Regions from separate parts of the Labilibaculum euxinicum genome, predicted to be linked through region 2. Evidence: riboswitches for the same ligand, from Rfam matches in the RefSeq annotation. Region 2 holds a riboswitch; the other holds the start of a gene.
What was found. Region 2 has a riboswitch for cobalamin ahead of ACY0M5_RS13665 (hypothetical protein). Riboswitches for the same ligand answer to the same signal wherever they lie in the genome.
Positions count from the first base shown of each region.

Region 1: it holds a riboswitch for cobalamin, as region 2 does, so the genes downstream of both, ACY0M5_RS13110 (ribonucleoside triphosphate reductase) here and ACY0M5_RS13665 (hypothetical protein) in region 2, are expected to answer to the same signal.

Region 1 is NZ_OY782756.1:3,294,185-3,309,419, reverse strand. Features, by position in the region: gene ACY0M5_RS13145 (DUF4876 domain-containing protein) at 1-455, shown strand, start outside; gene ACY0M5_RS13140 (DUF6850 family outer membrane beta-barrel protein) at 525-2,057, shown strand; gene ACY0M5_RS13135 (ABC transporter ATP-binding protein) at 2,069-2,956, shown strand; gene ACY0M5_RS13130 (hypothetical protein) at 2,960-3,631, shown strand; gene ACY0M5_RS13125 (DUF4857 domain-containing protein) at 3,752-4,975, shown strand; gene ACY0M5_RS13120 (hypothetical protein) at 4,987-5,514, shown strand; gene ACY0M5_RS13115 (PepSY-associated TM helix domain-containing protein) at 5,498-6,052, shown strand; cobalamin riboswitch at 6,320-6,503, shown strand; gene ACY0M5_RS13110 (ribonucleoside triphosphate reductase) at 6,610-8,763, shown strand; gene ACY0M5_RS13105 (anaerobic ribonucleoside-triphosphate reductase activating protein) at 8,793-9,503, shown strand; gene ACY0M5_RS13100 (acyl-CoA carboxylase biotin carboxyl carrier protein subunit) at 9,587-10,099, opposite strand; gene ACY0M5_RS13095 (acetyl-CoA carboxylase biotin carboxylase subunit) at 10,102-11,589, opposite strand; gene ACY0M5_RS13090 (acyl-CoA carboxylase subunit beta) at 11,621-13,162, opposite strand; gene ACY0M5_RS13085 (putative transporter) at 13,224-14,879, opposite strand.
Region 2 is NZ_OY782756.1:3,422,740-3,437,974, forward strand. Features, by position in the region: gene cobI (precorrin-2 C(20)-methyltransferase) at 1-308, opposite strand, end outside; gene ACY0M5_RS13655 (sirohydrochlorin chelatase) at 330-1,202, opposite strand; gene cobA (uroporphyrinogen-III C-methyltransferase) at 1,208-1,981, opposite strand; gene ACY0M5_RS13665 (hypothetical protein) at 2,072-2,302, opposite strand; cobalamin riboswitch at 2,334-2,534, opposite strand; gene ACY0M5_RS13670 (AMP-binding protein) at 2,748-4,391, opposite strand; gene ACY0M5_RS13675 (tetratricopeptide repeat-containing sensor histidine kinase) at 4,806-6,764, opposite strand; gene ACY0M5_RS13680 (DUF5808 domain-containing protein) at 6,877-7,089, opposite strand; gene ACY0M5_RS13685 (4Fe-4S dicluster domain-containing protein) at 7,337-8,392, opposite strand; gene ACY0M5_RS13690 (helix-turn-helix domain-containing protein) at 8,373-8,669, opposite strand; gene ACY0M5_RS13695 (4Fe-4S binding protein) at 8,680-10,614, opposite strand; gene ACY0M5_RS13700 (FAD-dependent oxidoreductase) at 10,709-12,010, opposite strand; gene ACY0M5_RS13705 (hydrogenase iron-sulfur subunit) at 12,016-12,423, opposite strand; gene ACY0M5_RS13710 (sulfurtransferase TusA family protein) at 12,426-12,674, opposite strand; gene ACY0M5_RS13715 (DsrE/DsrF/DrsH-like family protein) at 12,708-13,274, opposite strand; gene ACY0M5_RS13720 (Crp/Fnr family transcriptional regulator) at 13,740-14,345, shown strand; gene rarD (EamA family transporter RarD) at 14,536-15,235, shown strand, end outside.

The DNA.
Region 1 (15,235 bases), 130 kb from region 2:
CGGAAGTTCCTAATATGGAGAAAATGGTTTCTACTTCAGCTTCTGTTTGGGGACTTCACAATCGTGGATTTACTTCTTATGTGATCTTTAAGATGGATGATATGACACCAGAGAAATTTAATACTGATAACGCTTACCACTATCAATATACTTTTGTATGGGGTGACTTTGTGAAAGTTATGGATTTTGATGCTTGGAAAGTTCCAAATAATATAATTATCGATGCAGTAGAATGTTCTACTGTTTCTGATTACGAATGGAAAGCTCTCGATCCATCATTAGACCTTACCTGGACTCATGCTGGTGACGGGGATGATGCTCGTTACGGAAAATGTGTGAAGCGTAAGGTAAGTCACAAAGAAGGTAATCGTATTGTTTTATTGGATACCAACAACTCAGAATTCGACTTTATTCCTACTGCTGATCCTACACCAGGTATAATCGAAGAGGAATAATCCAATATTAACCTTAAAGAAGATCCCTTGGACTTGTCTCTGAGGGTCTTCTTTAATTTTATTGTTTACATGCTAACACAAAAGTTAAAATCCATTCTTGGAATTGTCATTCTCTTAAATTTAACAGCATCAGCATTTGCTCAAGATAGAAATGCGAATGCCGTTGATTTTGAAAAGGAATTAATTCAAATACAAAGTGGGATTTGGGATAATCCTGCTATGCTAGGTCATCAATACAATAAATCTTTTACCGATGTTTCTTTGGCTTGGAAACAGAGGAAAGCAAATGGCTTGTACAGAATTGAAACTGGAAACAAAACATCCTCAATTGATTTTGATGCTTATTCGTTTAAAAGACGTGAGAAAAACTTTGTGTTTGGAAGAGCAAGTTACAGCAAAAACAATATGGATAATATTAAATGGAATACAGTAAGCGATTACAGTGAATTGGCTCCATATATCGTGGCGGATACTATTGGTGGAAAAACGTACGGCGAAAATTATTCATTCGAAGGAATATACAGTCTGATTCAAAAGAAAAGTACTTATGCCCTTCAGGCCAAATATAGATCCTCAGAAGATTACAGAAAATTAGATCCACGACCAAAATCTACCGTTTCTGATTTAGAAATAAAATTAGGAGGTACAAGAGAAATCAATTCAAAATATATGATTGGTCTGTATGCAGGATATCATGATTATCAGCAAGATCATGAAGTAGATGCGTTGCGACCTGGTACAGGGATTAAAGTTTTTTATCTGAGAGGATTAGGTATTAGCGATGAGAATTTCTCAACGGTTGTAACCAATAGTGGAGGTGTTGGTAATATTTATGAAAAGAAAGGGTATTCACTGGGTACACAATTGATTCCCATTGGCCAAACAGGATGGTATCAGTCATTCTCATACAAAAAGTCGAAACTGGAATTATTAAAAATAGTTGGGACAGGCTATGATATTGTGAATGATTTAGATGCTAAGGAGTTTCAATTCACTTTAGGAAAGCAGTATCAGTTCACTAATAAAATATTCAAAATAAATTCTTTCGCATCTTATCAAAGTAAAACAGGGTCTGATTACAACTATAATTATAATAGACAACTTTTAAGTGTCATCGAAAAATATTCAGCCAAGTATCTAGATGGAGGTTTTACAAGTATTTTATTGGTAAGGGGTATTAAGCACAGTTCTTTGTATCAAATGGAAATTAAATACTCTTCTGATGAGTCAGAATATAAGATAGCTAATTCTAAAAATCCCAAACAAGAAGTAGAACATGTAACGCTTAGGCTAAATACAGGAAGAAACTTACAGTTTAGTAAATCTAGCTTGAATATAAAACTCGAGGCATTAGCCCAATACTGCATTAATAGTGATTTAACAACTTCATCTTTGGCAAAAGGAAAGGCAAATGAAAGTTTGATTGTTCCAAACTATGAGTATTTAAAAAGTGATTGGCTGAGCTTGGCTTCGAATATTCGATACGATTTCGACACAAAAAATACTTATGGTATTTATACCAAACTAGCTTATCAATACATGATAATAGAAAATTCTAAATCACAATACAGTTTCAATTTTGCAATTGGATTAACACTTTAAACATATATTTTATGCAACAAGCTATTGTTGAATGCAAAAACCTAACTCACTATTACGGCAAACGCTGTATTTATGAGAATTTGAATTTTGAAATCCCGAAAGGACGAATTTTAGGATTATTAGGAAAAAATGGAACAGGTAAAACCACAACAATTAACATTTTAAACGGCTATTTACAACCACGAAGCGGAGAATGCTTAATGTTTGGCGAAAGCTCGGCAAACCTTTCACCAGAAACCAAACAAAAAGTTGGTTTATTAATTGAAGGGCATGTTCAATATTCTTTCATGAACATTTCGGAGATTGAGAAGTTTTATTCTGCCTTTTATCCCAAATGGAGAAAGGATGCTTACTATGAGTTAATGAAACTGCTGAAAATTGATCCCAAACAGAAAATATCCCGAATGTCGTGCGGACAAAGATCGCAGGTAGCCTTGGGGTTAATCCTGGCACAAGATCCAGAGCTTTTAATTCTCGATGATTTTTCGATGGGCTTGGATCCTGGTTACCGCATGTTGTTTGTTGACTATTTAAGTGAATATGCTAAAGCGGAAAATAAAACCGTTTTTGTCACCTCTCATATTATTCAGGACATGGAACGATTGATTGATGATTGTTTGATTATGGATTATGGTCGTATTGTGATGCAAAAGCCAGTTAGTGAACTTCTTGAGTCATTTAAGCGATACAGATTTACATGCGAAAAGCCCGAATTGTTGGACAATAGCAATCACATTTATAATTCAGTAAGCATTAAAGGGAAAACAGAACTTTATTCATTACTGTCGAAAAATGAATTGGAAAAATTACTAAGCGGTAATGTTAAGGTAACCAATTCTATACAGGAAGAAAGTTTGAGTTTAGAAGAGGCATTTATTGGATTAACCGGAAAATATTAAGAGATGATAAGAGCATTATTATTTAAAGAATGGAAAAAAACCAAATGGTTTGCCATAGGTGCATTTATTGCCGGAGTAATTCTTTTGACATATCTGTTTTTAAAACTAGGCAGGTCGTTTCGAATGGTAGGTTTAGAACATCTTTGGGATGTAATTGTAAACAGAGATCAGTTTCTATTCCGAGATTTAAAATTCTTTCCTCCTGCGGTCGGATTTTGTTTGGCTTTAGCACAGTTTGTTCCTGAAATGGTTCAAAAGCGAATCAAGTTAAGTTTGCATCTGCCATTGTCCAATCGTAAAATTGTTTTCACAATGTTAGGATTTGGAATGACATTGCTGATGATAATTTTTGCGATGCACTTACTAATACTTCTGACATTCTCTGGAATTTATTTTCCTGTGGAAATAACCGCGAGCATGATATATACTTTACTGCCATGGTATATTGCCGGATTAGCGGCTTATGCAATGATGTCATGGATTTGTTTGGAGCCAAGTTGGAAACGAAGGATCTTCAATACTTTAATCATGTTTGCAAGCCTTCAATTGTTTTATCTGACCGATTTCCCCGGAGCATACAGTTTTGTAGTGGTAAGTGTTGTTATTATTCCATTTTATGTCTTACCGTTTGGCTACTTCTCGGTTCAACGTTTTAAAGTTGGAATTCAGGATTAATATGTTCGCTTTTAATAGATATGAAAAAAGCATGCGAAATTTAATGATTCAATTATTCACACAAGAGAGTGATTAAATATTCATGAGAGTAGTATGCTGCAACTGAGAAAATAGAAACGCATGAAAAATAGATATTCAATAAATTATTTAATAGTTATTTTAGGCACCCTGCTATTAGCATGGTTGTTGCCTAAATCTTATCATCTGGTTACCGATATAGCTTCAAAAAATATATTTACTTATTATAGTTCTGTTGACAAAGCTTTCTGCACCATCGATTTTGATGATAAGGAAGAACGTTTGATTCGCAAAAACATGAATACCAATAGAGTGTATTCTGAATTAGAATTCGACAGTATACTACCAATGTTTTATTCCAGACAATTAATGGCAGACGGAAGAATGCCCAAAAGTATTCATGGCAAGCTTATTAATCCAAGGGAAGTGAATTCTAAGAAATTCTTTTTTAAAGTAAATCCTACTGATAAAAATAAGCCGCACATAGGTCTTTATACTTTGTTTGAGTCCATGTCGGGACGAGTTAGAATTGAAATGCCTGGTGATGTTTTTCGTTTAAATTCTAAAATTGAGTTTATCAATCCCGAAACCAATCGGGTAAATGAAGAAAAAAGTCAATGTTTTAATAAGATTTTTGAGAAAAGGGGTTTTCGATTTCCTGCTAAAATGGCAGCGGGTAATCCATCAACCAGAAAAGCCTACGATGAAGGCTATTTTATTATCGATAATGACGATCAGATTTTCCACTTAAAAATGGTGAATGCAATGCCTTTTTTGAGGAAAGTTTCTTTACCTGCAGGTGTAGTTCCGGAATACATTGCAACAATGGAACCAGACGACAGAAGCTTTTATGCCTTTGTATTTGATACAAATAAAAGGCTCTACATTATCACAACTGATGCTTACAAACTACAGGAAATTCCAACATCAGCTTTCGATATCAATAAAAATCAATTGTTGATTATGGCAAATCCTTTGTTCTGGAATGTCAATGTAATATCATCGAAAGGGAAAACAGTTTTAGCTCTTAATGCAGATACAAAACAGGTGGTTGATGAAGTAACATTTAAGCAGGATATTACAGAATCTGCTTATAGTAAATTTATTTTACCATTCGCAGTTGGATTTACAAATGCCAATACCAAATACATCAAACCTATGGTTTATTTTGGATCTTATTGGGTATTACTAACCAATTTACTATTGACATTGGTATTTGTTTTCATTACGAGATATCGGAAACAAAAAATACAATTGTTTTCAGTGGTTTGGATTGCAATTACAGGTATTTATGGTTTTATCGCAAACATTATATTTAATCGTTAAACAATTTAGAAATGAAAAAGTTAATATTTACAGCATTTGTTGCTTTAAATGTATTGGTCTCGTGTAATCAAATCAATAAAAAACAGGCAATAAAAAAAGAAAATGGGAAGGAACATGTCGCTAAAACCATTGCTCAGATAATGGAAACAGCAGAGCAGAATGTAGGGAAAGAGGTTTATTTTGAAGGAATGGTAAAACATGTATGTGCTCATTCGGGTCGTAGAGCGATATTACTGGATGAAACAGGTAAACTGTCGTTAAGAGTTGAAGCTACGGGAGATATCAAGGGTTTTAACCGGGAATTATCAGGTTCTACGATTGCGGTTAAAGGAACGCTTCAAGAGAACCGTTTATCTGAAAAGTTTATTAACGATTGGGAAGCAAAAGTAAAGGCTAAAGAAGATGCCGAAGAAGGGGGAGAACATTGTGCCTCAGAAATGACAAATATTAATCAAATGCGCGAATGGATGAAAAAGGCAAATAGAAATTTTTATTTAGTTTATTTTGTAAACGGAACTTCGTATGAAATTGTGGAATAGTAAAAAGTTGAATAAAAGCATAAGGTCTCTGCATAGAGATCTTGGCTATTTATTTATAGGATTAACCTTGATTTATGCTGTGTCGGGAGTCTTATTAATCTTGAAAAAAAATGAGAAAGATCCTTCGTATCAGGAAATAGTTTTGGAGAAAAAAGCTAAACCAAATTTAAGTCCAAAGGAATTTAAGTTATACTTTCAAAACCATTTTAAAGACTTGCCAAAGTTAACACAGGTAATTCCGGCAAATGGAATTTATAATATCTATATTAAAGGTGGGTTGGGAGAGTATTACCCTAGTAGCGGTAAGGTTTTACTAACAACATATAAAAAGGTGCCGGTGTATAAGTTTGTGAATGATATTCACTACAATTCAGGCAAAAGGTTTTCATCAATAGCCATTATTTACGCAATTGTATTAATATTTTTTGCCATTTCCGGAGCTGTTATGGTGAAAGGGAAAAATGGATTTAAGAAAAGAGGCATTTGGTTAATGATGATTGGTTTTATTATACCTGTACTTTTGTATTTTTTCACTTAGTTTGTACTTAGACAAATTCGTATTTGAAGTTTTTCTTTAAGGTAAATTCAAAAAGTAGGATACAAATTGGTTCGCTTTAAATCCCATTTTTAAGATGAATTCTCAAATACTTTCTTGCATAGTAGTAGATAAATTCAATTTACTAAGTTTTCTTTATTGAGGATATTCTTTCCTGAAAAAGAATTGAACCGTGTTTCTTCCTCTTTCATAGCTTATTGACCAATAACTGTTAATAACTCAGATTGATTATCATATTTTTTCTTCTTACTATTGTGTTGATTTATAGGTTCCGAAAGGAATAATAGGGAATCACGTTTAATTCGTGAGCTGTCCCCGCAGCTGTAAGTCCTCATATTTTTGGTTTCTGAAGCCACTGTTTTATCTCAACTAAAATGGGAAGGCAAACCAAAAGAGGACAAGCCAGAAGACCTGCCTGTAATGATTATTCGTAGCTTTCGGGAGAAAGGCAGAGAATGAGGATACACTATTCGATGTATCTTCCTATTCTATATTTTCCTCAGAAGCTATCATTTTTTTCAAAATCAAAAAACAATAAAATGAAAATGAATGGTAGTGTATCCGAATCTCAAATTCGGAAAAGAAATGGTCAGGTTGTTAAATTCAAGTCTGATAAAATTAAAAATGCAATCAATAAAGCATTTCAGGCAGTAGGTGAAGAGCGCGTTGAACTAATCGAATTTTGTGTCAGTCAGATCATGAAAGAGATTGATTTTTCGGGAATTCCCAATGTGGAAGAAATTCAGGATTTGGTAGAGAAAACACTATTCAGATATGACTTGTTTGAAGTTGCGAAGGCATTTATTTTATACCGGAAACAACATGAGTTGGCTCGCGACACCAAGGAATTATTTTCCAATTTAAACTTGGTTGACGATTATTTGAATCTTCAGGACTGGAGAATAAAAGAAAGCGCGAATTCGTCATATTCTCTGCAGGGATTGAATCAACATATTTCGACCATTGTAAGTTCACAATATTGGCTGAATAAGATTTACCCGCAGGAAATTGGAGATGCTCACAAGAAAGGAGCGTTTCACATTCACGACCTTGGATTCTTAAGTGTGTATTGTGTAGGGTGGGATCTGGAAGATCTTTTATTAACAGGTTTTAAAGGCGCATCGGGCAAATTGGTTAGCCGGCCGGCCAAACATTTTCGTACCATTCTCGGACAAGTGGTCAATTTCTTTTATACCATGCAGGGAGAAGCCGCCGGAGCCCAGGCATTTTCGAATTTCGATACCTTATTGGCTCCCTTCATAAGGTACGATCAATTGGATGAAAATCAGATTAAACAGGCTCTTCAGGAATTTCTTTATAATATGAATGTTCCTACCCGGGTAGGTTTCCAAACACCATTTACCAATGTGACCATGGATTTAAATGTTCCAAAATTTATGAGTGATCAGCCGGTAATTATTGGCGGCAAATTGATGAACGAAGTTTACGGGGATTTTCAGGTTGAGATGGATCTTTTTAATAAAATTTTTGCACAGGTGATTGAAGAAGGAGATGCCAATGGAAGTGTTTTTTCTTTCCCAATACCAACTTATAATATCACATCCGATTTTGAATGGGATAAACCAGCGTATGAAAACATTTGGAGAATTACTGCTAAATATGGAATTCCGTACTTTTCTAATTTTGTAAATTCTGATTTGTCGCCTGATGATGTGCGAAGTATGTGTTGCAGGCTGCGTTTGGATAAACGTGAACTGGCACGACGTGGAGGAGGTCTGTTTGGTGCAAATCCGTTAACCGGTTCGGTTGGAGTGGTAACTGTAAATTTACCTCGTTTGGGCTACGAAGCAAGTAACGAAGCTGAATTCTTTAAGCGGTTGGAGCATCTGATGAATTTGGCGAAAAATAGTCTGGAGATCAAACGAAAAATGATTGAAAATTTAACGGAAAAAGGATTGTTCCCTTATTCAAAATTTTATTTGCGTCATTTGAAAAACAGGAATGGCAAATTTTGGCAAAATCATTTTTCAACAATAGGTATTGTTGGAATGAATGAGTGTTGCCTGAATTTTATTGGAAGTGATTTGGTCTCGGAAGAAGGAAATGCTTTTGCACTTCGGATTTTTGATTTTATGAAGCAAAAACTGGTTAGTTTTCAAGAGGAAACTGGTAACATCTATAATTTGGAAGCGACTCCGGCCGAAGGAACAACCTATCGTTTGGCTCAGCTTGACACCAAAACTTACGATGATATAATTGTTGCCAATCAGGAAAACTTCCGAAACGGAGCAGCACCTTATTATACCAACTCTTCGCAGCTTCCGGTTGCATATACCGATGATTTATTCGAAGCTTTAACATTGCAGGACAAGTTGCAGACGCAATATACCGGAGGAACTGTGTTTCATACATTTATTGGAGAAAAACAGCTTTCTGTTGATGCCGTAAAGTTGTTGTTGCAAAAAATAACCAATAATTATCATCTCCCATATATTACCTTATCACCTACATTTAGTATTTGCCACGAGCACGGATACATTTACGGAGAACATGAATTGTGTCCTAAATGTGCTAATTCCGGTCAACGGACGGAATGTGAAGTGTTCTCAAGAATTGTTGGTTATCTGCGTCCTATACATCAGTGGAATGATGGTAAGAGACAGGAATTTAAAGAGAGAAAATTATTTGACAAAAAGGCTCATGTTGAGGAAGAAGAACAGGTCGTTTGCTAGCTGATTTTTCACCATCTTAATTTATTTCAATGCAAATATCAGGATTTATAAAGAACAGCTTAATTGATTATCCTGGAAAGGTATCTTCGGTGATTTTCACTCAAGCTTGTAATATGGCATGTAGGTTTTGTCACAATTGGGAGCTGATTTCGAAATATCACCCCATGGGAGATTCAGTTGGTGAAACTGAGGTGTTGAATTATTTAAAAAAAGCGAAGGGATTTATTGATGCCCTTGTTATTACCGGAGGTGAACCAACTGTTCAGTCAGATTTGGTCGCATTTATACGTAAAGTGAAGGAATTGGGACTATTTGTAAAATTAGATACGAATGGAACCAATCCCAAGCTTTTAAGAATCCTGATGCAGCAGAATCTGATTGATTATGTGGCAATGGATTTGAAGACTGTGCCTGAATTATCTGCATATAAAGGAATTGTTGGAAATCAGTTTACAGAAATTCAACTGATGAATGTGAAAAAGTCGATTGCTATTCTCAAAGATTCGCCGATTGATGTTGAGTTTAGAACAACACTAATTCGTGAGTGTCATTCCGAAGCCGATATTCGTAAAATGTGCGAAGTGCTTAAAGGAGATTACAAATACACTTTACAGTCGTTTTCACCCGTAAAAGTATTGGATTTATCTTTTGCAAATTATTCAGGCTATACTCATTTGGAGGTAGAAGAGATCATTAAATCTAACCAAGATTTAAATGGCAATATCAGCCAGATTGGTTAATTGATATAAGTTTTTTTAGTTTGTGGTTAATCCCCTGCCAAAGGACATACCTTTACGGCAGGGGATTTAACTAATTGCCAAAGCTAGTCTATTTCGATTAAAACCTGATTGGACATTACACTATCGCCGTCTTTAACCAGGATTTTTGATATTGTACCATCTTGCGCGGCCAATATCTGATTCTGCATTTTCATTGCTTCTAGCAACACCAGAGGACTTCCTTTTTCAACTATACATCCTTCAGATGTTAATACCTCTGTAATTTTGCCCGGCATAGGAGCAAGTAAATTACAATTGGGTTTGATGAGATTATTTTTACGAAGTTTCTCTTTTCTTTGAAAAGTAGCTTCGGTATCAATTGTAAAGTTATAGGTGTTTCCATTTACTAATACAGTACATTTATTCTGTTTTAATTCAACGATTTCACCAATGAAATTTTTGTCTTTGTATTGAATGATAAATTCATTGTCTTTTTCTTTTATTGTAAATCTTTCGTTTTTTGACCGGGAAGAAAGTACCTGATAGTTTTGTGTTTTTAAGCTGTACGATTGATCTCCGGAAAGCACAAAGTTCTTGTTTTTTTTAAGTGTAATCATGGCTAAAAAAGTTTATTTCTCATTTTAGTAGCCCACGCGGAATCCTCCTTGTGAGTCAAATTACTTTCGATTTTTTGTTTCTCGTTTAAATAAGCCTGAAGAGCCATTATGGCTGCAGCTTTTTCTTCATCCTGTTCCTGAAAGAAAGGTTTATCAAGTTTTTCTGATATAAACGATGTGTTGTATGATCCATTGATAAAATCGGGATGATTGAGCACCAGTTTAAAAAATGGAATTGTTGTTTTTACACCTTTTATTACCGTGTTTTCAATTACCGCTAAAGCATGCTTAATGGCTTCTTGTCTGTTATCTCCCGTAATGATCAATTTAGTAATCATAGAATCGTAACTGGGAGGAATTAATTTGCCGTTTTCAAAACCTGTATCAACACGCAGGAAACTGCATTCAGGAAATTCCATTCTATCAATAATTCCCGGATTAGGAGAAAAATCGGCTTGCACATCTTCGGCATTAATACGCAATTCAATTGCCCAGCCTTTTCTTTGAATATCGCCTTGTTGAAGTTCCAGTTTTTCACCAACTGCTGTTTTAATCTGTTGCTCAATCAAGTCGATTCCGGTTATTGCCTCGGTAATTGGATGCTCTACCTGCACTCTGGTATTCATTTCCAGAAAATAGAAACGATTATCTTTGTCCAATAAGAATTCTACCGTACCTAGTGTGTGGTAATTAATTTTCCGACAAAGATAAAGAGCCATTTCTCCCATTTTATTTCTCAAATCATCGGAAACAGCAACTGAGGGAGCTTCCTCCATTAATTTCTGATGTTTGCGCTGAATGGAACATTCACGTTCGAATAAATGAATGGCATTTCCATGCTGGTCGGCCAATACCTGTATTTCGATGTGTTTAGGACTTTCAATGTACTTTTCGATTAACAAAGAGTCGTCGTTAAAAGCTGATTTAGCTTCGTTTGTAACCAATTTGTACATCAGTTCCAATTCATCAGCCGAACGGACAATGCGCATTCCTTTGCCGCCACCTCCGGCAACGGCTTTCATAATCACCGGATAGCCAATTTGTTCCACCCAGGCTTTTGCATCGTAAAAATTAGTAATGTTTGTAGTGCTGCCAGCCAAAACGGGGATTCCGCTTTTTTGAGCAATATTGCGGGCCATCCCTTTGTTTCCCATCGTATAGATGGCTTTTTCGCTTGGGCCGATAAACAGAATTCCTTCATCTTTGCATCTGCTTGCCAAATAAGGCGATTCGGAAAGAAAACCGTAGCCCGGATGAATGGCTTCGATTTGGTGTTCTTTTGCCAGACGAATTAGTTCTTCGGCATTTAAGAAAATGGATCCGTTTGGATTTTCTTCAAGAGTAATAATTTCATCGGCAAAGTCGAGATACAAAGCATTTGCCTCTCTGTTTGTCTGAATACAATACACTAAAATCCCCATTTTTGTGGCTGTTTTTGCAATTCTAATTGCAATTTCACCACGGTTTGCGATTAATATTGATTTGATCATTTTTAAGATATCAGTTCAAATTTGTTTGTATTTAAAGAGGAATATTTCCGTGCTTTTTAGCAATTTTCTCCATGTATTTGTTTTCCAGAGCTTCGAAAGCGGAAATTAATTTTTTACGTGTGTTGGCGGGTTCAATTACTTCGTCAACATATCCTTTTTCATCAGCAATGTATGGATTGGCAATATTTTCCTTGTAGTCAGCAATTAATTTTGCTTTTAGTTCATCGGTATTTTTCGATTGGATTAGTTCTTTTCGATGAAGGATTTTTACTGCACCTTCGGGACCCATAACGGCAATTTCGGCAGTAGGCCAGGCAAAATTAAAATCTCCTCCCATATTTTTACTGTTCATCACAATATAAGCTCCGCCGTAAGCTTTTCTTACTATTACTGTTATTTTAGGAACAGAAGATTCGCTAAATGCATACAATAATTTTGCACCGTGCCGGATAATTCCGGAATGTTCCTGATTGCTGCCAGGTAAAAAGCCGGGGACATCTTCCAGAACCAAAATAGGAATATTGAAAGCATCGCAGAAACGAACAAAACGGGCGGCTTTCTCTGCCGAATTAATGTCCAGAACTCCGGCTAAAACCTTAGGCTGATTGGCAACCAATCCTATTACTTTGTTTTGAAGGCGTGCAAATCCTATGATGATATTACCGGCAAAATTTTCAGATATTTCGAAAAAACTGTTCTTATCTGTAATATTGTTGATAATATCCAGCATATCGTAAGGAATGTTGGCCTCTTCAGGGATAATTACACCAAGTTTTTGGGGATTATTAGGAGCTAAAGCTTCTTGAGCCGATACAGGAGGAAAGTCTACATTGTTAGAGGGTAAATACTGCAATAATTTTCGGACCCCCAAAAGAGTATGTTCTTCATCATCGTAAACAAAATGAGCAACCCCACTTTTGGAACCATGTATATCCGCACCTCCTAAATCTTCTGAATTTATTTCTTCATTTAAGACTTCTTTTACGATCTCCGGACCGGTTACAAACATGTATGCAGTTTGTCTGGTCATAAAAATAAAATCGGTAAGAGCCGGAGAATAAACGGCACCACCGGCAGCAGGTCCAAGTATGACTGAAATTTGAGGAATTACACCTGATGCTTTTACATTGCGGTGGAAAATTCCGGCATATCCTGCTAAACTTGCCACACCTTCCTGTATTCTTGCTCCGCCGGAATCAATTAGTCCGATTATTGGATGCCCCATACTTAAGGCCATGTCTTGAACTTTCATGATTTTGGCGGCATGAACAGATCCCAGTGAACCTCCCATAAATGTAAAATCCTGAGCGAAGGCAAATACTTTGCGACCGTTTATTTTGCCATGTCCGCAAATTACACCGTCTCCATATATGTTCGTTTCTATGTTGCCTGAAGGTTTAACAAATGCGTCTATTTCCTCAAAACTGTTTTCGTCGAACAGCAATTCAATTCTTTCTTTGGCAGTTAGTTTTCCCTTTTTGTGTTGTTTCGAGAAATATTCCCAATTGTATTGTGCTGCTAACTGTTCTTGTCGGCTTGTATATTTTTGAAATGGTATTCTGTTGTCTTTCATTATTTTTAGTTGTAAAATTTAAATGAATTCATTGTGAGCATATTTTCCAATTAAATAGAATTTAGGTAAAAAGTAATACCAGTACTTGTGCGAGTAAAACCCGTAAGAACATGACCAAAGGGTATACAGTGGCGTAAGCAGTCGATTGTGCCTGAATCGGAGCGATTGAATTGGCAAATTCTAAAGCTGGAGGATCGGTCATGGATCCGGCCAGTAAACCACAAATAGTGAGGTAATTGATTTTTAGGGTATGAGCAATAACGGCAACGATAAGGAGAGGAATAAAGGTGATGGCAAAGCCATAAAGCATCCAGATGTAACCTTCGTTTAGAAGCGTTTGTACAAAATATTTCCCCGACGAAATTCCTACACATGCCAGAAAGAGAACAATGCCCAGTTCCCTGATAAACAGATTGGCACTTGGAGTCATGTAAAAATCAAGTTTACCAATTCTGCCTTTGTGCCCAAGTATTAGAGCAATTAATAGTGGTCCGCCTGCCAAACCAAGCTTGGCAGGTGCAGGAAGGCCGTGAATATTTATCGGAAGCAAGCCAATAATAACACCTAGTAATATTCCCAGAAAAATGGGGAGGATATTAGGGTGTGATAGTTCTTTTACAGAGTTGCCAAGCAGAGAGGCAACTTTAATCAGAGCTTTTTTTTCTCCTACAATACGTACGGTGTCACCAAATTCAATACTATCTTCTTCCTTCGGCATTAACTCAATACCATTTCTGTAGATTCTGGTAATGTTTACAGGGAATTGGCGTGAGATTCCAATTTGCTTTATACTTTTTCCCGCCAGCTTTTTATTGGTGATCATCACTTGTTTCATTCCAAGTTTACCAGACACCTCAACATCTTTGGTTGTATTTATTTTGCCCAAATTAAGTTGAATGAATTTAAAATTTGCTTCTACCGATACTCCATAAAGAACATCTCCTTTTTCAAGAACTGTTTCGGAATCGGCAGCCATAAAATCATCGTTTCGTTTAATTCTTGAGAGAACAAAATTACTACTGCAGGTATCTTTCAGAAAAAGTATGCTTTTGCCAAAAAGGTTTTGGTTGGTAACCTCAACATTTATGGCAATTGGTTTTCCATCGAGGCCGGTAATTTCTTTATTGTATCGTTCTTCTTCCTGTTTTACATTGATTTTGAAAATTACACGCAGTAATATCATGCTGATAATGATTCCAAAAATTCCGAACGGATAAGCAACAGCATAGCCCATGCCCGCAATTTCGATATTTTCGCTTGCGCCCATAACATCGCCAATGGTTTGCTGAGCAGCACCTAAACTAGGAGTATTGGTAACAGCTCCGCACATAATTCCGGTGATCACGGAAGTGGGAACATCGAAAATAAATTTTATGGCAACTGCAATAAAGAAACCTGAAATAACAATTCCTGAAGCGAGCAGGTTAATCTTTAATCCATTATTTTTAAGTGAAGTGATAAAGCGTGGCCCCACCTCTAAACCAATGGAATAAACAAATAATATCAAGCCAAATTCTTTAATAAAGTGCAATACGTGTGCATCGGTAGCAGCTCCCAAATGACCAATTAACAGACCGGAAAACAGTATGCCTGCAATGCCCAATTTAATTTTGAAAAACCTTAGTTTTCCAAATAGAATACCTAAAACAGCGGCCAGACAAATGATGACAATTGTAGATGCTGTTCCTGGTGTAGTTAATAGTTCTATAATGTTCATGTTGAATTATTGGTGTTTTAAACGATATGATCTCAAAAGAAGATCATTTTTTAGTGAGAAATAAAGGGATATGAAAAGAGCCGGAACTCCCATCTACCTTGATACGAAGTCAGGATATTATGAATTGGCAAATGAAAGTGCCGGCTCAACTTAATTGATCCAGAGGCTGGTCAGGAATCAATAAGGAATGTTATAAACTTGTTGAAAGGGGAATAAAATATTTTTTTCGGAATGATTAGTTTTAAAGCCAAAATACATGTCGTATTTAGTCTTAACTGTTTTCTCCATTTCGCGAGGAGTGCTGCTTACTTTTTGCATAACAATACATTTTAAATGGTAAAACTGTATGCTTTGCG
Region 2 (15,235 bases):
CCTTCGCTCACCACTACTACCTGTTTGCCCTCTCCAACATCCTTCTGCACTTTCAGAAACAAATCTGCATATGCTTTTTCTGCCGCCGATCGATCCTTGCTCATCGGTACTGTAATCGGAACAAACTTGTTCTCTTCTACACCCAGTTGTTTCAAAATCACCAATGAAAAACTATCCTGATTCCCTTTTGATGATTGCGTTGCCGGATAGTAAATCTTCTCTGATTTCTTCAAACAGTTCAAAGCTTTCACCGTAATTAACTCAGGATCTCCAGGGCCTAAGGCCACTCCAAACACTTTTCCGCTCATATCTTTTATCTCGTATTAGAATTAATGATGATGATGATGTCCTTGATCATGACTTTGTCCGTGACAATGCCCGTGATCGTGTCCGTGATGATGATGTGGTTTTACTCCAGTTAAATCAGTACTCATTATTAGATCAACTTTTCCATCCAACACTTCCTGTAATCTTGCATTTAATACCTCAAACAATCCATTTGCATCACCTAACAGAGGTGCAATTTCGATGTTCTTATCCGGGTTTTCTTTTGCAAAATGTTCCATTATCTCGTATGCTTTATCCATATAAACTCCTGGAAAGAATACAAATGGTAACATCATAATATTTTTGAACGGCAAAACCTTCAACCAATCCAATACCACAGGCAATGCCGGATAAGTCATGCTGCTTGTGTAAGCATTAATGGCAAATGGATACTTGTATTTTTCCTGAATTAATCGGGTCATTTTCGCCAAATCTCCATTAGCCTCAGCTTTGGAAGCTCCAATACCTAATCCAAGGAATGCAGTCTCGTCGCTCTTCCAATCCTTAGCTTCAAGAGTTTCATTTATTAGCTGCACTCCATACTCAACCATTTCATTGCATGTTCCGATGTAATTGGCCAACTGAATTTTCACCTTATATTTTTCCTGAAAGCTTTTTAGAGCGTAAGGAATATCTCTTTCCATATGTACTCCGGTAAAAAGAAATACTGGAACAGCAATAATCTCTGTCACACCTTTTTCAACCAATCGTTTTACTCCTGTTTCAAAATCCGGCTCCGAAAGCTCCAAAAATCCAAATTCAACCTCATAATGCGTAGTTTGAGATGCAAATCGCTCCGCAAACTCTTGAAATGCTTTCGCTCCCCTTTCTTTGCGGGTTCCATGCCCACATAATAAAATTCCTTTTCTGTTCATAGCTATCAAATTTCTGTTTTGGCCATTTGATTAATCAATGGTGATAATTGTTCTGAATAAGCAACTACCTCCCCAACAATAAAAATTGCCGGTGGCTTAAAGTCGTGCTGTTCCATCTTTGCCACAATATTTTCTAAAGTTCCTTTCATTACTTCCTGTTCCGGCAAAGTTCCCCAACGAATCATTGCAACCGGTGTTTCCGGTTTCCTGCCATTTGCCATCAGATTACGAACAATTCGTGGAGCCTGAGTCACCCCCATATAGAAAACCAGAGTATCAATTCCCGCCGCAATCTTATCCCACTGAATTTCTGTTTTGTGATTTTCGCACTGATGTCCTGTGAAAAAAGCTACTGAAGAAGCCACATTTCTTAATGTGACAGGAATACCTGCTGCTCCGGGAACCGCAACCCCAGCTGTAATTCCCGGAATCACCTCAAATTCAATGTCATGCTCCTGCAAACCAAGTATTTCTTCAGCTCCCCGTCCGAAAACGAATGGGTCACCACCTTTTAAACGAGCAATTTTTTTTCCCGATAAGCCAAACTCAATCAGCATTTTATTAATTTCCTCCTGAGGATAGGTGTGTTGTTTGTTCTTTTTACCAACGTAAACAATCTGACAATCAGGTTTGCAATATCCTAGCAATTCCTTGTTTACCAAATAATCGTATAAAACAACTTCTGCATTTTCAATGGCTCTGATTGCCTTCAGTGTAATTAATTCCGGATCACCTGGCCCAGCTCCAACAATGCTTACTTTACCTCTTTCGCGTATCATATTATATTGATTTTAAAGGATTCAAACCTATGTTTGCCTTTAATTATGAGCACATCAATTCTAACCTGTTGTGAAAAACAAGTTGAATTATCAAATTGTATTAATTGGGAATAGAAATTGACTCCAAAAATTAAAATTTTGCAAATGACGTTTTTCAGTCTTTACTTCTTTAATTAATATGATCATCAACCTGTTTGCTTTAGCAACAAACGAGATGAACAGAGAGTCATCTGTAACTGATCTGAATTTGAAAATTTGGTTCCGAAATAATGAACCAAGCATAATATGCCCCGCAGGCATAGATTTAGTAATTTTCTTCATAATCTTACTTTTAGTCCCGAAAGTGTCGATTAAACAAAATTGCTTTTTGGCAGGTTTTCTGACTTTCTCCCTCTTGTTGCGCCTTCCCATATCTTCCATAAGATACAGTGACATCATGCAACAGAGTTTGGGATAGAGATTACAGCTGCGGGTACAGTTCCGGACTCAAACCGGATTCCCTCTTTAATATCAGATCAAGGGATATGATATTGCCAAATCGCGAAACAAATGTATCAATATTAATTCAAGATACTAACAATCTATTTTATGAATGTAAAAACCAAAGCAAACCACCCACTACTAAACGCTGATTATCATGCAAATAACAAACACAGTAAGATCTTATTTCTGTCTAAAAACATAAAGAACAAGAAATTTTCAGATATAAAAAAACACCCCAAATGTTAGGTATAACATTTGGGGTGAAGTTTAGTCTTTTTTGTTTCTAATGGTATAGAAACCGCTTTATTTTATGCGTTGCCGTTTTTTGAAATGGATCAATTTGGGCGATCACTAACTGAACCTGCGAAAATTTATTTACACGTGAATTCACATAAACCTGTAATTCCTGCATTAACTCATCAACAGTGTCATCGACATAATTTCCCACCTCTTTTTTAAGATGTTGATATTGTTGTTCCAATTCCTCATAATTAAAATGAACCATTGCAACCAATTTTCCTTTCTGTTCAATAACTACAGACTCTATTACATGTTTAAAGTTATTGATTACCGATTCTATTTCTTCCGGATAAATGTTTTCTCCACTTGATCCAACAATCATATTTTTCAATCGACCTTCGATATATAAATAATTGTCTTTATCCATTTTTGCTAAGTCGCCGGTTTTAAACCAACCATCTTCGGTTAAAACCTCCTTGGTTTTTTCGGGCTCTTTATAGTAACCCATCATCACATTATCACCCTTTGCCCATACTTCTCCAATTTGAGTAACAGGGTCTGGATTATTGATTTTCAGCTCAACTCCGACTAAAGCAGGCCCTGTAGATTGAAATTTAGTAATTGCCGGACCACATCCTGCAATTAATGGTGCTGTTTCTGTTAATCCATAACCAATTGCATAGGGAAATTTTGCTTCACGCAAAAATAGTTCAACCTTAGAATTCAATTTAGCTCCGCCAATACCAAAAAAGGTTAATTTACCACCAAAGGTTTCCATTAATTTTTTTCCGGCAATTGCATTCAGCTTCTTGCGGAAAAACGGAATTTTATATAAATATTTGGTAACGGCTTTCCCATTAATCGACGGTAAAATTTTACTCCTGTAAATCTTCTCGATAATCAGTGGAACCGAAAACATGATGGTTGGCCGTACTTCTTTAAATGCTGACAATAATAATGAAGGCACGGGAGCTTTTCCTAAATAATAGATACAGGAACCGGCAATCATCGGAATCACATATCCCAAAGTATTTTCATAGGTGTGCGACAAAGGTAAAATTGAAAGAAAACGGTCCGTTTCATCTATAGGATGGATTGTTTTTGACAGAATAGCATTGGAGCAGATATTTTTATGAGACAACATAACACCCTTAGAGTTGCCTGTTGTTCCAGACGTATAAATAATTGCCGCCATATCATCCTCACAAACCTGATAATCCTGCTTTGGTTTTTCAGAAAGATCAAATTTCGGTGAAGATTCATTTGTATGAATTAAATTGAAATCTTCAATTGCAATAATCGATTGTAAGGTTTCAATTTTAAGGTTTTTAATTTTAGAACGCAAACCTGTCGAAACAAAAACAGCTTTTGCTTCAGAATGGCTTAAAATATTTTCAATCTCAAACTGACTAAAATCAGGTAACATTGGAACAACAACTGCACCCATAAAAGTTGTTGCATAGTAGGCCATTCCCCAATTAGGCATGTTCGTGCTCAACAGAGCAATTTTATCACCCGGTTTAATTCCCAACTTCTCAAAAAATGCAAGTAAGGCTTGAATATTTGCATAAACCTCGTTATAAGTAAAGGGAGTTTGCCCAACAAGGGCCATTGCATTACAGTTGCCGAATTTCGCTGCAGTTTCCGAAAAAAGCGCAGGAAAAGTTAAACTTTTATACTGTTTCATCATGGTTTTATTTGTCCGTTGTAGCTCAATATTAAGGTTGAATTAATACAAACTACATATGCAAGTTATAAAAAAAACAACATTGGTATTCAATTTTCACCAAATAGCTTAATCGATTGTATTTACATCAAACAGATAGTATCCCACCCAGACACTTGTAAATAAGCATCTTGACACATACTATACTTCACTGCAACACTAAAATAATTCCACTTCATAAATCCTGAAATAATTCTTTTTTTAATACATTTAAGGCTCCAAACCTTAACCTGTATCCATGAAGCCTCGTCAGTTTCTCTCTTTATCTGCTATTGGTACAATTGGCTTACGAGTCAGCCACAAAACATAGAAATGTAGTAAAAAATAGAATCGGGAGATAAGAAAGAAATATTTAATCATGAATGATTCTTTCTTTTAACCAGGAAACTCTATTTCGAAAGTACTTCCCTTTCCCAATTCGCTTTTGACTTTAATTGTTCCCTTGTGAATTCGAATTAATTCGGAACAAATACTTAAGCCCAAACCTGTACCCTGTTCTTTGTGCAGACCTTGAGTACTATTTGTTGTTTTTAAATTATCAAACAATCCATCCATAATTTCCTGCGACATCCCAGTGCCATTGTCTTTTACTTTAATGTTAACATGAGATTTTGTTCTGGCCGCATCCAATCTAATCAAACCTCCTTCATTTGTGTATTTAATGGCGTTTGAAATTAAATTATTTAAAATTGTTCGGAGAATATCAGGATCGGCCATAACCTCTTCTTCAATTAAATTATCGAATTCAATCTTTATCTTATACTGTTGCAGTTTTGATTCAAAAAAACTGTTTAACTCATCAAACAGGCGATCAAATGATATTGGTGTTGGGCAATACGAAATAGCCCCTGTTTGTGATCTCGACCAATCCAATAGATTGGTTAACAACTTCATTCCTTCCACTGATGATTGATGAATATAATCGGCAAACATCTCCGTATTTTGATAATCACCTTCTCTGCTTTCTTCCACCAATAATTCACTAAATCCAATTAAAGAATTAAAAGGATTTTTCAAGTCATGAGAAATTACTGAGAATAATTTATCCTTTGTCTGATTAATTTCGGCTAACTGAAGGTTCAATTTCCGCTGTGACTGATAGCGCCAATAAAGAACAACAGCAATTATCAACATCAGAATGATAATGATTACTAAATATGATTCTTGAAATTTTCGGGATTCCAATTCCTGCTCTGTTTCTGATAAAGCTTGCCGAATCATAAATCTATTTTGCATCTCTTCAACAATCTCAAACTGCTGAATAGAAAGAATGGAATCATATGTTAATGAAAAATGATTATAACTCTCAATCGCTTTTGATTGATCATCAACAATTTGATAAAGCTCAGCAAATGCTTTATGTGTTTTTAAGATTTTGTTATTTAAGCCTAATTTATTGGCTATATCTAATGCCTTATGAAGAGCAATTTCTGCTTTATTCCGCTCCTTTTTATGAGCATAAATGAAAGCTAAACCAATATAATCATCAACCAAACCAAAATTATGCCTGCGCTCCTGATTTAATTTTAATGCTTTCTGATAATATTCAAATGCTTTATCGTACTCCTTTTTCAGATAGAATATATTAGCCATTCCAGACAGACAAAACGCAACATATCTTACATTATTTGAACCCAGACTTTTTTGATAAGACTGCTGATAATATTTCATTGCAACATCAAGATCTCCTTTTGCTTCGTAAGTCCGTGCAATTTCCAAGGTAACCGACCCCATCCCCAATTCATTTCCTAACTCCTTCCACAATAATTTTGCCTTTTCAAAATATTCCAATGCCAAATCAAAATCTTTCTTCTCACGATGTACCAGACCCATATTCACGTAGGCATATGATTTTCCCGCAGAATGATTAAGAATATTGAATATCTGCAATGAATATTCGGAAAATTTTAAGGCCAACGGTATATTTCCAGTTAAAAAATATAAATCCCCTAAATTGTTATACGAATAAGCCAGCTGCACTGAGTCTTTTTGCTGCAGACTATACTCCAAAGCCCGATGTAAGTATGGAATTGATTCTTTCGTTTTGTATAAGTAGTGCAATTGAACGACTCCAATAAACCCATAGAGTCTTGGCAATTCTTTTTTTATATCATATTGAATAGCTAATTGCAAAGCCTGTTGCCCAAGAATAATGGCAGAATCAGAATTAATTTCCCGTAAACTCCAGCATCTATCTCCCAGCAATTTTACCTTTTTCGTAATTTCTACCTCCGAGAAAAGTTCAGAAACAGTTTTTCCTCCCGACAGGGCAAACGTGACTGTGGTAGCAAATATAAATATGATAAAAATAAGAAAGCGCCGGAATCGTATCATCAAGTGTCCAATTAAGAAAACTAAATATAAAACAAATTCCATCGAGAAAATTGATTTACCAAAATTATGAATAACCTTTTTGAGTAAGGATATTTATATGGATGTAGAACAACTAAAATAGTTGAGAACCTACAATAATTAACACAATTGCAATCACAATCAGATACGCATATGGATTTGCAAAATTAAAAGTCCACCCCAACATCGGATTGTATTTTGGAACAATTAATCGTGGATCTTTTCGGTTGCAATAAAATGGTCCATGCCAATTTCCCAGATTCTTACTCATTGAATCCAGTAAATGTTGATCAAGTTTTCTTCTCATGATTAAATATTTTTACTTCTTGATTTAACCTTTCATAAAGATAAATAAAACAGATACCAACAAAAAAATGGCCTCAAATCAGAAAACTAATTTGAGGCCGCAATATTCTTTCGAACTTGAAATTCTTTAGCAAGACTATTAAATTAATTCCCGTCATTTAAAAAGTAAAGTGAATGAAAAGCAGATCCAAGGACACTTTACTTAGCCAACAGTCATTAATTATATTGCCCTGTTAAAACAATTTTAATTAAGATATCGAAAGGCTTTTTAATTTCTCAAAATACATAGCAAACGAACGATATAAAAAATGTGTCCACTTCCCAAATGGCACTATAATAATGGCCCACTGTACAAGAACTGTTAAATGAATTAAATACATCCAAATATTAGTCTCCAAAATATCTAAATCGATAAATAAACGGACAACAAAAGCACTCAATCCCATTAGAAATAGCCAGATTACAAAAAACCAGTCGCTTGGATGTGAATTTTTACTCACCTGCGTTTTTTTGTTAAGGCGTCCAATCATGAAAATAAATGTTACTGAAAAAATAACTGCACTTTCGAGATAACCCAAAACCAGAATGAAACTGCTGTCGGTTGCAAACCAATCCAAAAACACTGTTGTGAAAAGCAATGATAAATAACCAATTACAAGGATTAAGTGCTGAAACCAACGGGTTTGACTATCATCACAACCCAATGTTCTTTTTTGGGTAAACATATGAACAATCAGTTCGCTAAATGATTTTAAATAAGCAGAGAATGACACATTCACCTTTGGTTTTCGGATTACCATATTCCACATACGAATAAGATTCGGAAGTAAAATCAGTAGAAAAACACTACCAATTGCCGACATCTCAAAATAATGACCGTAATGCAATAATAATTCAGGTTCAAAATTAAGACTTGATGCAAACCAAATTACTCCTACTGCCAACAAAACAAATGCAATAACAGATGTACTTAGAGATTTATACAGCATCCCTGAAAGCCCTGTCCAATCATATTTTGAAGTCAGGTATCTGCGAAGTGACATCATTAATTCACCTGGCTCTGCTTCACGTGGGCACGTTGCACTGCAATCACCACAATAATAGCACAACCAAGGTTCCAATGAAGTTTGAATTTCATTTTCCAAACCAAGTACACTATATCTTACCATTTTCCGTGGAAACGAGTTGTCTTCGTCTGACAAAGAGCAAACAGCTGTACAATTCCCGCAATTATAACATGCGTTTGTATCAAAAGCGCCATAGCTTTGCAACTCAGTTGTGAATTTAGGATTTATCCTTGCCATTGTCTTTTATTTTGTAATAAAAATATTCGTCCATATCATCAAGGTCGCCTGTTTCAACAAAACCGTATTTCATCAAGCTCATCAACTGATACAACACCTCATCTCCAGGTATATTTAGTGCTTTGGATAGTTGAGGAACGGTTTTATCCCCTTCTTTCAAAGCATCCATCAGTATTTTTTTTGTTTTTGTAAAATATTTAAGGTTCTCCATAACCTCTTTGGCTACAGGGTTCTTTTCTTTCCGATATTTTGCGGTTTTACCTTTTTCAACTTCCATATTAATAGTTTTAATCGGTTGATACTAAAGCGTCAATCATACTTTCAATTTGATTGTCAGTATATCCAATCAATTCAATTGCATTGGACGGACAAACAGGCATACACATTCCACACCCTTTACAAACAGATTCATTTACAGCTGCAACCAGCTTACCATTAACATCTGTTTTTGTTAAAGCACTAAATGGACATGCATCATCACATTTACCACACCACCCGCAGTTATCCACATCAATTTTGGCAATAGTAGGTGATAGAGAAAGTTCTCCCGAAGCAATTAATGAAAAAGACTTGGTTGCAGCAGCCAAAGATGAATTCATTGATTCCATAATATTCTTTGGCCCTTGAGAAGCACCAGCAATGGTTACACCATCAATTACTGTTTCAACTGGTCGCAGCTTCATGTGAATTTCATTAAAGAAATTATCTCTTCCTCTGGGAATTTTCAGAAGACTGCCAATTGAATTGTCCTGGCGGGGTACCATACCAGTTACCAAAACCACCAAATCAGCTTCCACTTCCAAAGTTTTATCGGCAGTTAAAATATCGTTAATAGTAACAATAGTCTTGTCACCTTCCTTAGACACAACCGGTGGATGATTTTCAAATGACTGCAAATAAATATCCCCCAAACGAGAAGATTCATCGTATAAAACTTCCTGTTTCCCATAGGTTCTAATTCCTCTGTTAAAATGGAAATTATACAGATCTTTGTATTTCTTTTTAGCAGTGATTGCTGCATGTATGGTAGCTGTGCAGCAATACCTTGAGCAATATTTATTATCCCCGTCAACCTGACGACTGCCTACACAATAGATATAGGCGACATTCTTAACCTCTTTTCCTTTATAAACAAGCTTATCATCGCAATAATGAACCAAACGTTTAAATTGAGGAAGAGTAACAACATTATCAATCGTTTTATAACCAAATTCGTCATTTTTTGGCTCGTATGGATCAAAACCTGTTGCAAGAAGTACAGAACCAACTTTAATATTTAGAAATTCATCCTTCTGACTAAAATCAACATTTTCGCAAACTTTTTCACACTCTCCACAGTGGGTACAATTCTCTATGTCGATTACCGGAAGTTGAGGATATTCACCGGGAAAATTGTGATAGATAGCCTTACGTGTAGTAATATTAAAGTTAAATTTATCGGGAACAACTACAGGACAAACTTCAATGGCTTTCCCTAAATTACCCTCGTTGCAATCCAATTTCATATGACGAGGAGCAATTTTCACCTTCAATGAGATATTTCCAACACTCCCGCTATTCTCAATAATTTCAGCTCCTGTAAACAATGTAATATTTTTGTGATTCATTGCTTTGTCGTAAAGACGGGTAATTAACTCCTTACCGGTTTCTTTTGACACAAACAAATCATCCCATTGAGCAACTCTACCCCCTACAAAAAATTCACGTTCTATTAAATATACCTGAGCTCCAGATTCGGCTAATTGGATTGCTGAACGAAGACCTGCAATACCGGCACCAACAACAGCTACAGTATTAGTCGCAGCTACCCGAAATGGTTCAAGGGCATTCGACCTCTTCACTTTCGCAACAGCCGCTTTTACAATCTGAATTGCTTTCTCGGTTGCCCCAACTTTATCATCAGAATGAGCCCAGGAAGCTTGTTCTCTGATATTTGCATGAATATAATTGTATTTATTCAACCCGGCTCTTTCAGCAACAGCGCTAAATGTAAGTAAATGTAATGTGGGAGAACAAGAAGCAACAACGGCACCATCCAATTGCTTTTCTGCAATATCTGTAACCATATCCTTCTGGTTGGAATCTGCACAGGCAAACATAGTTGTTTTCGATAAAAATACGCTTTCATCCTTCTCAATCTCGGCCCGAACCTTTTCCACGTCAACGTAATCTGAAATATTCCCTCCGCAATGACATACGTAAACACCTATTTTCTTTTTCATATGATTATAATTTGCTTTGTTAATTGCCATATGGAACTTTCCATGCTGGAATAATCATCCTCCTGTATGTCAAAATATCCTTGGCATGGACGTTTCATAACGATGCCCTCCTTAAATAGCTTGTAGTTTCTGCAGAAGCAGCACCTGCTGACAATATTGAATCAGGAATATCCATTGGACCCGTAGCTGTACCCGCAACAAATACGCCATCAATGCTGGTTTCAGCTGGACTGGCCAGAATATCATTTTGATTGATAAATCCATAATCATCTAATCGTAACGATTCACCTTGGAAAGAATCAGAAATTTCAGAATTAGACATCACACCTACTGAAAGTACAACCATATCGTGTTCTGCTTCCTTCACCTTACCTTCTTCAATATCTTCGTATCTTAGAATTAAGTTTCCGTTTTCCTTCTCTGTGATATTACCAATTTTACCTTTAATAAATTCTACTCCCATGTCTTTGGACTGATCGTAAAACTCATTAAAACCTTTTCCAAATGCTCTGATATGCAAGTAATAAATGGTCACATCAGCCATTGGCAGCGATCCCATTAACAATTGACCTTGCTTTATGGAATACATACAACATACCTGGGAACAAATTGGGTTACCTACCGATTTATCGCGTGAACCTGTACACAGTACATATGCGATATTATCCGGCATTTTTCCATCTCCAGGTCTCAAAATGCTATTAAAGGGTCTGGTTGGAGCAAGTTGTCGTTCCATTTGCATGGAAGTAATTACATTTTTATATTTTCCGTAACCGTAACGTGGAATTTTAAGCGGATCAAACAAGTTAAAACCGGTAGCCACAACTACGGCTTTGGTTTTAACAATAAAGTCATTGTCTGTTTGTGTAAAATCAATACATCCTGTCGGGCACACTCTTTCACATGCTCCGCACAAAGTGCAATTTATGATATCGATAGCTGCAGCACGAGGACTCGCAATACTAAATGGAATAAAGGCAGCTTTACGCCCCACCAAACCTTGTTGATATTCGTCTATTACACTAACCGGACATGCTTTCTCACACAATTGACATGCTGTACAGTCCTCGATATTTACGTATCTTGGTTTTTGATGCACATGAGCCTCAAAATTATGTTCTCCAATCTTATCAATCTTCTTAGCCTCAGCACTAAACATGATCGTAATATTGGGATGTCTGGATATTTCAGATACTTTAGGAGTAGTGATACAAGCCGCACAATCCAGAGTTGGGAATACCTTGCTAAGTGCAATCATCTTTCCTCCCAGAGATAAGTCTTTCTCAACCACCAAAACCTTATAATTAAGATTTGCGAGATTCAGAGCCGCTTCTCCGCCAGAAATACCACCGCCTACAACAAGAACATCATATTCTAATATTTTCTTTTCCGACATTCTGCTTAATTTGAAGAATTCATTAAATAATTAGTAAAACTCTTTACATGTTTTACGAATGGCTCACTGCACACAGAACATATGGCCGCCATTTTAAGACGAGCTGGATCCATTCCTTTTTGCTTTAAAAGTTCTTGAGTTGCACCTACAAGCTGACCGGTTTTATCGACACAAGATTCACCATATGGACAGTCGGTTCCATCAGCAGCTATAAATACACCATCAAACCCTTGCTCAAGGGCATGCAAAATCCACTTTGATTTGATTCCACTTGAGCAAGGAACTGTGATGGTATAGACAGTAGGCGGATAATGTAATTTCAATAAGCCCGCCATATCAATGGCCGGATCGGAGATTTTTTCTGTTGAAAAAACCAAAATCTTCGGGCTTTTATTTACTTTTTCCGCTCCCATCTTTATTTTTTTAGATAAATTTTATAAAATCCTGATTCTTCCAGTGTTCCTAAACATTCGAACCCTTTTTTGTTACACCATTTTGGAATATCATTTCTTGTACCTTCATCGGCAGAAAGAATCTCCATAATTTGACCTTTATCAATAGTTCCAATTGCTTTTTTAGCTGCTAATAGTGGTCCGGGACATGAAGTTCCACGTGCATCTACAGATGTATCTGCTTTTATTTCCAATAATTCTTCTTGTGTCATGATCTTAAATTTTAATAATTAAAAAAATTCTCTTTATATAAATAACTGTGATGTGCTCTCACCCATATCTCCGGCAAATGTTACAGCACCTGCAAAACGCATATTTGGATAATCAATCAATTCTTCTTTTTTTATTCCCATCAAATCCATCGACATCTCGCAAATAGTAATTTCAATACCAAAGTCACCAGCTTGTTTAAACATTTCTTCCAAAGAAAGAACACCATGCTTTTTCATAATCGATTTGATCATTCGTGGTCCCATTCCGCACATATTCATATTCGATAATTTCAATTTCTCCTTTCCTTTAGGAAGCATAACGCCAAACATTTTAGAAATAAAATTCTTTCCCGAAACTGTTTTTTTAGGATCACGTAAAGCGGCAAGGGCCCAAAATGAAAAGAATAATTTCACTTCTGTATCCATTGCAGCAGCTCCGAGAGAAATAACCATAGCAGCCAAAATTTTATCAAAATCACCTGATACAACCGCGATTGATAATTGATCTTGATTCATACCTTCCAGCATGGAAACCTTTGCAGTAAGGGTGTCAATTTGTTTTTGAAAATCAACAGCCTGAATTTCTGTTACTTGTTGCATTTTAGTTTTGAATTATATTAATAAACTTATATCTGAGTTTTGAGCAAATGTTTGGTCTTGACTTTTTCTGCACACCAATTATCAAATCACATATATCCAGAACAATTGCCCCACCAAGAAGAACAGTTCTGACAATCAATTTTTAATTTGTCATTTGATTTTCAATTCGTGTTGATTGCAAATATATAGAGAGGAAAAATGCCTTCTGGTTTTTAAGGCGTGATGTGAAATATATTTTAGTGTGATTCATATCACATTATAGAAATATTTATATATTTACATCTAGTTTTATTACTATAACATAGTAAAAACATATTTAATACACATATTTGACTCAAAATCAGAACAATTAATAAATAATTATTTCTTTAATCCTGATAAGAATAATTTATGAATGAAAAATCATGTAAATTTTGCAGCAACAGGTCGTCCGCTTCAAATTTTTTAAACGATAAAGAACTAAAAATGCTTGAGGAAAGCTGCGTAGATGTACAATTCCAAAAAGGTGACGTTATTTTCAGACAAAATGCTCTTTCTTCAAATATTATCTTTGTAAAAAGTGGATTGGTGAAAATACATATTACCGGCCCTGAGAGAGAACAGATTTTAAAGATTATTAAAGGACCTATTTATCTTGGAATCCCTACAACCCTAGGAGATAAGGTGAATCATTATTCTGCCACAGCATTAATGGAAACAAGAGTTTGCTTTATTAGTTTAGACTCTTTTAAAGATTTTATTGCATCAAACAGCGATTTTGCCTACGAAATAATTACCGAATTATGCAAGAATGAATTAGGGCATTTTGATCATTGTGTAAATCAAGTGCAAAAGCAAAGCCAGGGAAGAATTGCCGAAGCTCTTTGCTTTTTTGCTGAAGATATTTTTGACGAGCCAAATTTTTCACTACCTCTCTCCCGACAGGAATTTGGTGACTTAACCGGTAATTCAAGAGAAAGCGTTTCCCGGATACTTGCCAATTTAAATAGTGATGGTGTAATATCATTAAATGGGAAAAACATACAAATTCTGAATATGGAACGCCTGAAAAGCATCAGGAAAAATGGTTGAATCTCTATAAAATACCATTCTTAAATACTCTTTTACCTGCTCTAATAATTCATTCAGATTATTTATTATTCCAAAAGATAAATTCTCCTTACATCATTCTTTACGTCTTTTAAATTCGATATCTGGCAAGCAAACAATTTCGATTTTAATTACATTTGCCCAACAAAAACCGATGCTCACTCAAATTTCTATGGAAGATTCAAAGAATGCCACAATAGGATATGTATATGCCCTTCAAGCCTTTTTAACCTGGGGAATACTGCCTATATTCTGGAAATTACTTTCCAATGTTTCTGCGATAGAAATTTTAGCTCATCGTATTTTTTGGTCGTTTGTATTTCTAATAATCCTTTTACTACTGACCCGGAAAAAAAATGTATGGAATTTATTACGACAAAAGAAAACGCGTAAGAGTTTAATCATATCATCTCTGCTTATCGGCTTAAATTGGGGATTATTCATTTATGCCGTAAATGCAAAACAAATTGTTGAGGCTAGTCTGGGCTATTACATCAATCCTATTGTAAACGTAATACTTGGAATGATTATTCTTAACGAAAAATTGGATAAGCTAAAATACATTGCGGTATTAATAGCATCGACTGCAGTTATTTACCTAACAATTGATTATGGAAAATTCCCTTGGATCTCAATTGTTTTAGCCTGTTCTTTTGGTTTATATGGTCTTACAAAAAAGACTGCTGGAATTGAAGCGATATCTGCTCTGGCTGTTGAAACGCTAATTCTGGCACCATTTGCATTGGGATATATCCTATATAAAATGTGGATTGGAAACGGAGCTTTATTTACCAGCAGTATATCAACCTCAGGCTATTTAATGCTAACAGGAATTGTTACCACTCTGCCTTTATATTGGTTTGCAAAAGGAG